3 regions of the Brevibacterium sp. FME37 genome follow, and region 3 is predicted to be linked to each of the others. Evidence: riboswitches for the same ligand, from Rfam matches in the RefSeq annotation. Region 3 holds a riboswitch; each other region holds the start of a gene.
The links. A riboswitch is a leader RNA that binds a small molecule or an ion and turns the genes downstream of it on or off. The one in region 3 is predicted to bind thiamine pyrophosphate.

Region 1: it holds a riboswitch for thiamine pyrophosphate, as region 3 does, so the genes downstream of both, thiM (hydroxyethylthiazole kinase) here and INT29_RS03775 (3-oxoacyl-ACP reductase) in region 3, are expected to answer to the same signal.
Region 2: it holds a riboswitch for thiamine pyrophosphate, as region 3 does, so the genes downstream of both, INT29_RS11460 (TenA family protein) here and INT29_RS03775 (3-oxoacyl-ACP reductase) in region 3, are expected to answer to the same signal.

Annotation. Positions count from the first base shown of each region.
Region 1 is NZ_JABUYE010000024.1:33,885-37,156, forward strand. It holds gene INT29_RS18880 (ATP-binding cassette domain-containing protein) at 1-392, shown strand, start outside; gene INT29_RS18885 (sugar ABC transporter permease) at 389-1,600, shown strand; TPP riboswitch at 1,768-1,871, shown strand; gene thiM (hydroxyethylthiazole kinase) at 1,859-2,695, shown strand; gene thiE (thiamine phosphate synthase) at 2,692-3,272, shown strand, end outside.
Region 2 is NZ_JABUYE010000008.1:159,868-163,139, forward strand. It holds gene INT29_RS11450 (MFS transporter) at 1-1,080, shown strand, start outside; gene INT29_RS11455 (VOC family protein) at 1,157-1,519, opposite strand; TPP riboswitch at 1,585-1,691, shown strand; gene INT29_RS11460 (TenA family protein) at 1,682-2,398, shown strand; gene INT29_RS11465 (uridine kinase) at 2,411-3,091, shown strand; gene INT29_RS11470 (hypothetical protein) at 3,130-3,272, opposite strand, start outside.
Region 3 is NZ_JABUYE010000002.1:348,803-352,074, forward strand. It holds gene INT29_RS03770 (LLM class flavin-dependent oxidoreductase) at 1-851, opposite strand, end outside; gene INT29_RS03775 (3-oxoacyl-ACP reductase) at 866-1,678, opposite strand; TPP riboswitch at 1,763-1,856, opposite strand; gene INT29_RS20555 (GntR family transcriptional regulator) at 1,907-2,608, shown strand; gene INT29_RS03785 (aspartate/glutamate racemase family protein) at 2,611-3,272, opposite strand, start outside.

The DNA of each region.
Region 1 (3,272 bases), on a different contig from region 3:
GCAGTCTCTCGGCGAAAATACCAAGCGTGAGGGTGCCCATCGCTGCGCTCTCCGGCGGACAACGTCAGACTGTTGCGATCGCCAGGTCCCTCCTCGGCGATCCTTCGATCGTGATGCTGGACGAGCCGACGGCAGCGCTCGGCGTCGCACAGACCGCGGAGGTCCTCAATCTCATCGAGCGTCTGCGTGAACGAGACCTCGGGGTGCTGTTGGTCAGTCACAACATGGCTGATGTTCAGGCTGTGGCTGACCGTGTACACGTGCTGCGCCTGGGCAAGGATGCCGGTGACTTCCCCGGTGACGAACGCACGGACGTGCTTGTGGCAGCGATCACCGGTGCCAGCGACAATGTCGTGACCCAAAGGGCCACGCGAAGGGGAGAGCGCCGATGACCCGCAACTCATTCATCACGGACTCTCGGCTTTCGCACGAGGGATTCTTCTCGACCTTCCTACGACGCGTCAAGGAGGGCCAACTCGGTTCGCTTCCGGTGATCATTGCCCTTGTCGTCATCATCATCGTGTTCCAATCAGCGAACGACAAGTTCCTCTCTCCCGCCAACCTCGTCAATCTCTCATCAACGGTTGCCTACATTGCGATTCTCGCTCTGGGCATCAACTTGATTCTGTTGCTTGGCGAGATCGATCTGTCATTGGCGCAGTTGGGTGGGCTCGCAGCGTCACTGCTGGGAGTCCTTGTCGTCAGACAAGGAGTTCCGCCTCTGATCGCACTCGTCATCATGCTGGTGTTGGGTCTGGTTGTCGGAGCGATCCAGGGGTGGTTCTTTGCGGTGGTCGGCATCCCGGCCTTCGTTGTCACCCTGGCTGGATTGTTGGCTTTCACCGGACTGACTCTGACGACGCTGGGTGTGCAGAAGAATCTGTCGATGTCTGGTACATTCGCCTTTGACTTTGCGAACTTCTACTTTCCGGCGATGTGGGCTTATGTGTTCGGCGCAGTCGCGGTGATCGGCTTCGGAGCAGGTATCGTCTCGTCGAAACTGCGTCGCCAAGCGGCAGGACTCGACAACCCTAGCTGGACCTCGGTGACAGTGCGCATCGTGCTGCTGGCAGTGATCGTGTTTGGCTTCCTCATCCTCGTCAACCAGGACTTCGGCCTTGTGTTGCCCTTCTTGCTCATGCTGGTCATTGCGATTTCCATTGACCTAGTACTGCGCAAAACCCGCTACGGAAGATCGATCTACGCTGTCGGCGGCAAGGTCGAGGCAGCCAGGCGTGCAGGCATCCAGGTGACGTGGGTGAGAATCAGCGTTTTCATGGCCGCCGGTACCCTCGCAGCTCTTTTCGGCTTCATCAAGGCAGGTGTCAACTCGAACGCGGGTTCGACGTTGGTGACCACGCAGGATCTGCTCAATGCGATCGCTGCGGCAGTCATCGGCGGCACCTCGTTGTTCGGTGGACGCGGCACAGCCTGGGCTGCAGTGCTCGGTGCACTGGTCGTCGGTGCGATCAACAACGGTCTCTATCTCATCGGTTTCAACTCCGATGCCCAGCTGATCATCACCGCACTCGTCCTTCTCGCTGCTGTTGTCATCGATGCCCTCAGCCGCCGCGGACAGAGGTACGTCGGACGAGGTTGATGCCACCCGCACCGAGCGGACCACTTAGCATTGACCGGCGACGTTACAAAGTCGCCGGTCAATGCTAAGTAGTCCGCTCGATGAGTCTTCGTTGGGTAGACCCAGTTGCAGGGAGGCGGGGCGAGCCTTCCAGCTCGCTCCGCCTCTGTCGTGCTGATACAGTCGAAGCCAATGACATGGGGTGCCTCGTGAACATGAAGCGCGGCTGAGAGAACACCCATCGAACCTGATCTGGGCCATACTAGCGAAGGGATCGTCATGGTTGACTTCGACCTGCGTTCTGCGCACGAGCATATGCGTGCGAGCAATCCACTTATCCAATGCATCACGAACACCGTCGTGCAGCAATTCAGCGCCAACGTGCTTCTGGCCATCGGCGCCGCACCGGCGATGCTCGACCACGAGGCCGATGCTGCACAGTTCACGCGCATCGCCAGCGGACTGCTGGTCAACTTCGGAACCGCCACGAACCAGCAGTTCCTTGCCGCCGATGCCGCCATCGACGCAGCCAACGAAGACTCCAAGCCGTGGGTTCTTGACCCGGTGAGCATCGGAGCCGTCGATTTTCGGACCACGCGAATCCGCCGTGCCGCAGCCTCGGGACCCACCGCGATTCGCGGAAACGCCTCCGAGATCGCGGCCTTGGCCGGAGTCGGGTTGGGCGGTCGAGGCGTCGACTCCACCGACGAGGTGGATGCTGTGATTCCTGCCGCTGCCGAACTGGCGCGGTCGACCGGAGCCATCGTCGCGGTCTCAGGACCCAGGGACGCGATCGTCGCCCATATCGACGGAGTCGATCATGTCGCCCGCCTCGACGGGGGCCACTCTTATATGCCGCTGGTCATCGGCACCGGGTGTTCACTCGGCGCAGTCACCGCCGCGTACCTCGTCGGAGCAACGACCGCCTCGGCGAGGTTCGATGCTGTGATCGCCGCCCATGCGCACTTCAAGGTTGCCGGTGAAAGAGCTGCAACTGGTGCCAAGGGCCCCGGCAGCTATTCGGTGAACTTCCTCGACGCGCTGTACACGCTCGACGCGAAGCAGCTGGCGGGCGCACAGATCGAGGCCGACACCTTTGAAGGATCACAGTCATGAGCGAAGCCAGCTACGAAGCCAACTACGAAGCAAACTCCCGTCTGGCGGGCATCGACACTCGGCTCTACCTCGTCACCGACTCGGTTCAGTGCCGGGAGACCGGACGCAGTGTCGCTGAAACCGTCCGCGAGGCAGTTGCCGGGGGAGTCGGGATCGTTCAGGTCCGGGACAAGGACATCGACGATGACGCCTTCTACACCCTGGCACGCGAGGTCATCGCCGCCGTCGGCAGCGCAACAGCCGATACAAACCGTCGCGTACCCGTCGTCCTCAATGACCGCGTCGCCGTCGCCCAACGGCTCCTTGCCGAGGGCGTGCACGTCGACATCCACGTCGGGCAATCAGACACACCTGTCGAGGAAGTGCGCGAACTCGTCGGTCCAGAAACCCTCATCGGGCTCTCCGCGGCCAACGGTGCCGAATTCTCTGCTGCCCGGGAATCGGGAGTCGTCGACCTCGTCGGAATCGGGCCCGTCTACGACACCACGACGAAGACCGACGCACCCGACGGGATCGGTCCCGACCGCCTCAGCGAGCTTGTGGATCTGGCAGGGTTGCCTGCTGTTGCCATCGGTGG
Region 2 (3,272 bases), on a different contig from region 3:
GACTATGCGACGATCGGTCTGTGGGCGCCTTTCCTTCTGCTTGCCTGCCGACTCCTGCAGGGATTCTCCACCGGCGGCGAGTACAGCAACGCGATGACGTTCATCGCCGAATACGCACCGGATCGGCGCCGAGGATTCCTCGGCAGCCTGCTCGAGGTCGGTACCTTCACCGGCTACGTCCTCGGCGCTCTGGTTGCCACGATCATGCAGGCCGTATCCACCACAGGCTTCCTGGAGACCTGGGGCTGGCGCATTCCCTTCTTCGTCGCCCTGCCGTTGGGTTTCGTCGGCGTCTACCTGCGGACGAAACTCGCCGACACCCCGGCATACAAAGAGATGGAGAAGCTCTCCGAACAGGAAGAATCCAGCAACCGCACGAAGGGCGAGTTCAAGAAGATCTTCGCGCTGTGGCCCAACCTTCTGGCCTGCTGCGGTCTGGTCCTGGCGTGGAACGTCACGAACTACATGTTGACCTCATTCATTCCCCTCTACTTCCCGATGGTCCAAGACATTCAGGGCAGCGGCGGGGTCTCAGAACTCACGTCCCAGATTCTGCAGATCCTCGTTATGGCGGTCTGTCTCGGACTGATTCCGGTCATCGGCAAGGTCTCTGATCGGGTGGGCCGCAAGGCAGTTGTGCGCGCGGGATCGATCTCACTCATCGTGCTCTCATTCCCGTCTCTGATGCTCATCCGCGGTCATAGCGACATCATCGTGTTCCTCGGTCTGCTGATCATGGGGCTCAGCCTCATCTGCTTCAGCGCGACGATGCCCTCGACGCTGCCTTCCCTGTTCCCGACGATGGTGCGAGCAGGTGCGCTGGCGATCGCCTTCAACATCTCGATCTCACTGTTCGGCGGCACCACCTCGGTCGTGATGACCAGCCTCATCAGCGCCACCGGCTTCCTCATGTGGCCGGCGATCTACCTCGTGGCCGCGGGAATCATCGGACTCGTTGCGATCCATTTCGTGGAAGAGAGCAATGGTCGTCCGCTGTGGGGATCGACTCCGTCGGCGGCTTCGGAGGAAGAGGCCGAGGACTTGGCAGAAGAGCTCAACCAGGAGACCGAAGCGACCTGAGCCGGTGCTGTCTCCTCAGGGTCTGAAACACCCAGAGGGCGAGCGCACCCAGGGGCGGCCCACCCTGGTGACAACCTCAGTTCAGAACGATGCAGAACGGGTGACCTGCCGGGTCGAGGAAGACGCGGAAGGTCTCGCCTGGCTGGTCAACTGCCTTCCCTGCACCGAGTTCGACCACTGCTGCCTCGGCGACATCAAGGTCATCGACGACGACGTCGAGGTGCATCTGCTGTGGGTGGGCCTGGCTCGGCCAGCTGGGGGCGTGATAGTCCTCGACCTGCTGGAAGCAGATCGGCGGCCAGGAATCTGATGTGATCTCTGCCCAGGTGCCGTCGTCATCGACTCTGACCTGCCAGTCGAGGAGTTGACCGTAGAACTCCGCGAGTTCGCGTGCGTCAGGGGCGTCGAGAACGACGACGGGCTGCTTTGCGATTGCCATGCTGGAAGTCTACGCGCCACCGGTGTCACGGTGAAGGGCACAGGTGCTTCGCCGGTGCTAGGCTCGAAACACCACAGGGGAGCGCCGACGAGACCGGTGCTGAGAGTGCGCAAGCAGACCCTTCGAACCTGATCCGGTGAGCACCGGCGGAGGAAGTGAGAGATGACAAGGATGAACGACGTCCCACAGCAGACCAGCACCAGTATTCACCTGAACCCAGGCGGGCCGGTGGCGACATTGAGAGCGGCGACCGCTCCCACCTGGGACGCCGCGGTCGGGCACAGGTTCGTTAAGGAACTGTTCGCCGGGACCCTCGACGATTCCGTGATGAAGAAGTATCTGATTCAGGACTATCAGTTCTTCGAATCGTTCCTGTCGATGCTCGGCGCCTGCGTCGCCCACGCCGATGGCATCGGCCCCAAACTCCGGTTTTCCAAACAGCTCGGATTCCTCGAAGCAGATGAGAATTCCTACTTCCTTCGGGCCTTCGCCGAGGTGGGTGCCAGTGCCGATGAATACGACGATCCGGTGCTGACCGATCCGACCGCGCGGTTTCGCACCATCATGTATGACGCGGTCGTTTCTGCCTCTTACCCGGACCTGCTCGTCGTGCTCGTCATCGCCGAATGGCTCTACCTCGACTGGGGCGAGCGCGAGCAGCCGATGCCCCGTCGCCACGTTCACACCGGATGGATCGAGCTGCATCATGGTGTGGACTTCCGTGCCTGGGTGCAGTTCCTCGTCGACGAACTTGAGAGGGTGTTTCCCACCGGCGACGAGGCTGAATCCGCCACGGCCCGGGCCCGGCTGGCGCGCCTCTGGCAGCGGACGGTTGATGTGGAGTTGGCGTTCTTCGAGGAGGCCCATGTGCTCGACTGAGGGCGGCACCAGGTGAGTACCCGTCGTGCGGTTCTGCGGCAGCTGCTTGCACAGATCCGCGAGATCAATTCTGGTGGGCGGAGCCTCATCGCCGTCGACGGGGTCGACGGAGCGGGCAAGACCGTTCTCGCCGGGGAGCTTGTTCGGCTGGCTGCCCAGGATGGGCTCCGCTCTGTTGCTTCGCTGAGCATCGACGGCTTCCATCACCCACGTTCGACCCGGTATGCGAGGGGGCGAGGACCCGAGTCGTTCTACCGTGACTCCTACGACTACCCAGCGCTCAAGCGGTCAGTCGCGACTGCGTTCAAGCAGGGGCTGCCTGTTGTCACAGCCGTTTGGGATGTTGTTGCCGATGCCAGTATCGAGAGTGCACATTCCAGTCTCGACTTGCCACAGGATTGCGTCCTTCTCGTGGATGGCATCTTCCTCCATCGGCCTGAGCTCCGTGAGTTGTGGGACGCCAGCATTTGGGTGCAGGTACCTTTCGCGGTCTCTGTTCCGCGCGGGAACGAGCGCTTTTCCGGGCAGTACGATCCTGATCCCGAGGCAGAGTCCAACCATCGCTATGTCGGCGGGCAGCGGCTCTATTTCGCACAATGCTCGCCGTGGGAGATGGCGACATGGGTCCTCGACAACGAGGATCTGGCACACCCCCGCCTTGCCGCACGAGCAGGGCCACCGATAACTCAGTAGCCGAGAACTAGAAAGGGGCAGGCAACGCACCATCTGCCTCACACAGGGGCATGCTGATTGTGCTTGACGATCTTCGCAACGATCGCAGCGACGGCGCAGCCTACTGCGATGAGGAATGGCACTCCGACAATCACCGTTTCGACGATCATGACGAAAGTGTGCTGGAACATGTTCGCCAGAA
Region 3 (3,272 bases):
TAGGTGACGAGTCCCGGCATAATGGTGATCTCCTCAGCCTCCCGCCCGTGGGATCTCGCTCTGGAGAGGATGTCCTGCCGGTATTCGAAGGCCGACTCGAAGTCCCAGGCCACGGCGTAGATGCCGTCTGCGAATCTGGCTGCGAGTTCGCGTCCCGGTGCGGAGGCACCGGCCTGGACGACGACGGGTCGACCCTGCGGCAGGCGAGGGATGTTGAGCGGGCCGGCGACTGCGAAGTGCTCGCCCGTGTGGTCGATCGTTTGCAGCGCCTCCTCATCGGCATAGGATCCGCTGCGATCGGCTTTGATCGCCTCTGCCGGCCAGGAGTCCCAAAGTTCTCTGAGCACGGCGGTGAATTCCTCGGCCCTCCCATAGCGCTCATCGTGATCGGGCAGGCGCTCCATCCCGTGATTGCGGGCCTCTGCATCGGTCATCGAGGTGACGATGTTCACGCCTGCTCGGCCCCCAGAGATGTGGTCTAGGCTCGCCAGGATCCGCGCGGCGTGAAACGGATCCCAGAACGTCGCGGACACCGTGCAGATCACGCCGATGTGCTCCGTGGCCCGGGAAAGTGCGGTGAGGGTGGTCAGGGGCTCGAGGAACCAGCGCGGACCCTTGCCCAGTCCGCCGAGTCCCGCCGACTGTCCGTCGGCGAGGAAGAACGCGTCGAAGCATCCGCGTTCGGCGGTGACGGCGAGTTCCTCCCAGTAGGTGATGTCGCCCAGACGTTCGACGGGTGATTCTGGGGCTCGCCACGCAGCCGAATGGTGCCCGCAGCCGTGGGCGAAGAGGTTGAGGTGGACATCGCGTCGACTGCGCTGTGCAGCGCCGGTCGTAGGCGTGGTGCTCATGTCTGCAGGGCTCATCAGTTCTTCACCAGTCCGCCATCGACGACGAGGTTCTGCCCTGTCACCCCGCGGGCCCAGGGTGAGGCGAAGAAGAGTGCGGTGTCTGCGAATTCCTCCGGCGTCGTCACCCGCTGCAGGGGTGTGCCCTGCGCAATCGCGTCGAAGACCGCCTCGGGGGTGGCCGAACTCGCGTCGGTAGTGCGCAGCAGCCCACCGCTGATCATGTTCACCGTAATCGCCCGTGGGCCGAGATCGACGGCGAAGGTCCTGGTCAGTGACAGTAACGCGGCCTTGGCTGCGGTGTAGTCGTGGTAGGGCACGACGGGATTCTGGAATAGGTTGGAGCCGATGTTGATGATCCGCCCCGAGCCGAGTCGGTCGAATCCGGCCAGCGCCGCCTGCGTCGTCCTCGTCGCCGCTCCCACTGCACCGAAGAACTGCCGACCGAGGTCCTCGACCGTGATCTCGTGAGCGTGGGAGCGAGCGTCGCCGTTGAAGGAGAAGTCGACGAGGGCGTTGTTGACCACGGTGGAGACCGGGGCGCCGAAGTGTGCCTCCGACAAGGCGAAGAGCTCCTCTACCTGATCCGCTTCACAGACGTCGGCCCGAATGGCCACTGCCTGCGAGGGATGCTCGGCGACGATGCTTTCTGCAGCATCCTTGCTGGTGAGATAGTTGATGACGACTTTGGAGCCGGCCCGCAGGAATGCCGTGGTCAGGCTGCGGCCGAGTCCACGCGCGCCGCCGGTGATGAGGACGATCTGGTCCTTGATCGCCGGCGCCGAGGCAGGTGTGTCCACGGCGTTCTCAGATTGGTACGTCTTCGTCATATCTGTGTCCTTCTGCTCGAGGCGAAGGAACACCGAAGACCGACGGTGCGCAGCCGCAGTCGAGGAGCCACCTCCGCGGTTCGCAGTCTCTGCTGCGGACAATCCCTTCGCCGGTACTGACCGGATCAGGTTCGACGGGTGTCATCTCAGCCTCTTGCAGGCACCCCGTGTCACTGCCAAGCACCCTAGCAGACCGATCGCAGGGACGAAGAATGAGAGAATGGCCTCGTGAAGAACAATGACGATCCACGCTCTGAAACCGTGCGGCGCTCTGAAACCGTTCGAGTCACCGAGGTGCTGCGCAACGAGATCATCGACGGTGTGCGCCTGCCCGGCAGCAAACTGGTGGAGCGGAATCTGGCCACGGAGCTCGGGGTCAGTCGTGTGCCGATCCGTGAAGCCCTCAAACAGCTGGCCTCCGAGGGGCTGGTGGCGAATCGGCCGAACACCTGGTCGACGGTGCGTGAGTTCTCCCCCAGCGACATAGCCGACCTGAATGAAGTGCGCGCAGTCTTTGACATTCTGTCCTTCGAACTCGCCGCGCAGCGTCACAATCGGGAGGGCCTGGCGAGGCTCGAGGCCACCTTGGCCAAGGGCAAGGAGCAATCAAAGGCAGGGGACGTGGTCGGTGCCCATCGCTCGGCCGCGGACTTCCACGCGATCGTCACCGAGCTGTCCGGCAACCGTCTGCTCACCGAGATAGGTGAGCTCCTCGATTCACGCATGCGCTGGCAGCTCAGCCAACACGACGACCTTGACTTCGTTGCCACGGAACACGCCGAGCTCTATGACGCGATCGCCCATCGGGACCAGACGAAGGTCAGGGATCTGGCTGCCCGACATCTCGGGACCAGTCAGGATCAGCATGACAAGCACAAGGATCGCCTCGCCCGGGCCGTCGACGAAGAAGCAGAGTCGGTCGAGGACTGAGCTCAGGCAGCGTTGAAGGGCCACCCATTCAGCTGCTTGGGACGGGCAGGGGCGTAGGTACGGACCTTCGAGGTTGTCAGTCCCAGCCCCACCAATGATTCGGCCAGCTTCACCGCGGCGGTGACGCCGTCGACGACGGGAACATCGCAGCGTTCGACGACGACCCGCTTGAGGTCTGCCATTCCTCCACACCCGAGGACGATGGCCTCGGCACGATCCCGTTCGACCGCCTCGGCGGCTTGATCAGCGATCGCCCCCACGGCACGCTCGGGCTGATTCTCCAGCTCCAGCACGGCCATCCCGGAGGCCCTCACCGAGGTGCAGTGAGCGTTCAGCCCGGCCAGGAGGAGTCTGTCCTCAATGAGGGGAACCGTGCGATCAAGCGTCGTGACGACCGCGTACCTGTGGCCGAGGAACATGGCCAGGGCCGCCCCTGCCTCGGTGATGTCGATGACGGGAACGTCGAGGAGTTCCTGCAGACCTTCGCGGCCGTGTTCGCCGTAGCCTGCCTGAATGACGGCATCGAAGTCCCCCGGGTATTTCATCACCGCGTCCATGACCCCCAGCGCCGCGAGATAGCTTTCGACATTGCCCTCGCAGGACTCCGCTCCGAAGCTGGGGGTCAGCGCGACGATCTCGGTGTCCGCCGAGGCGACCTCCCGTG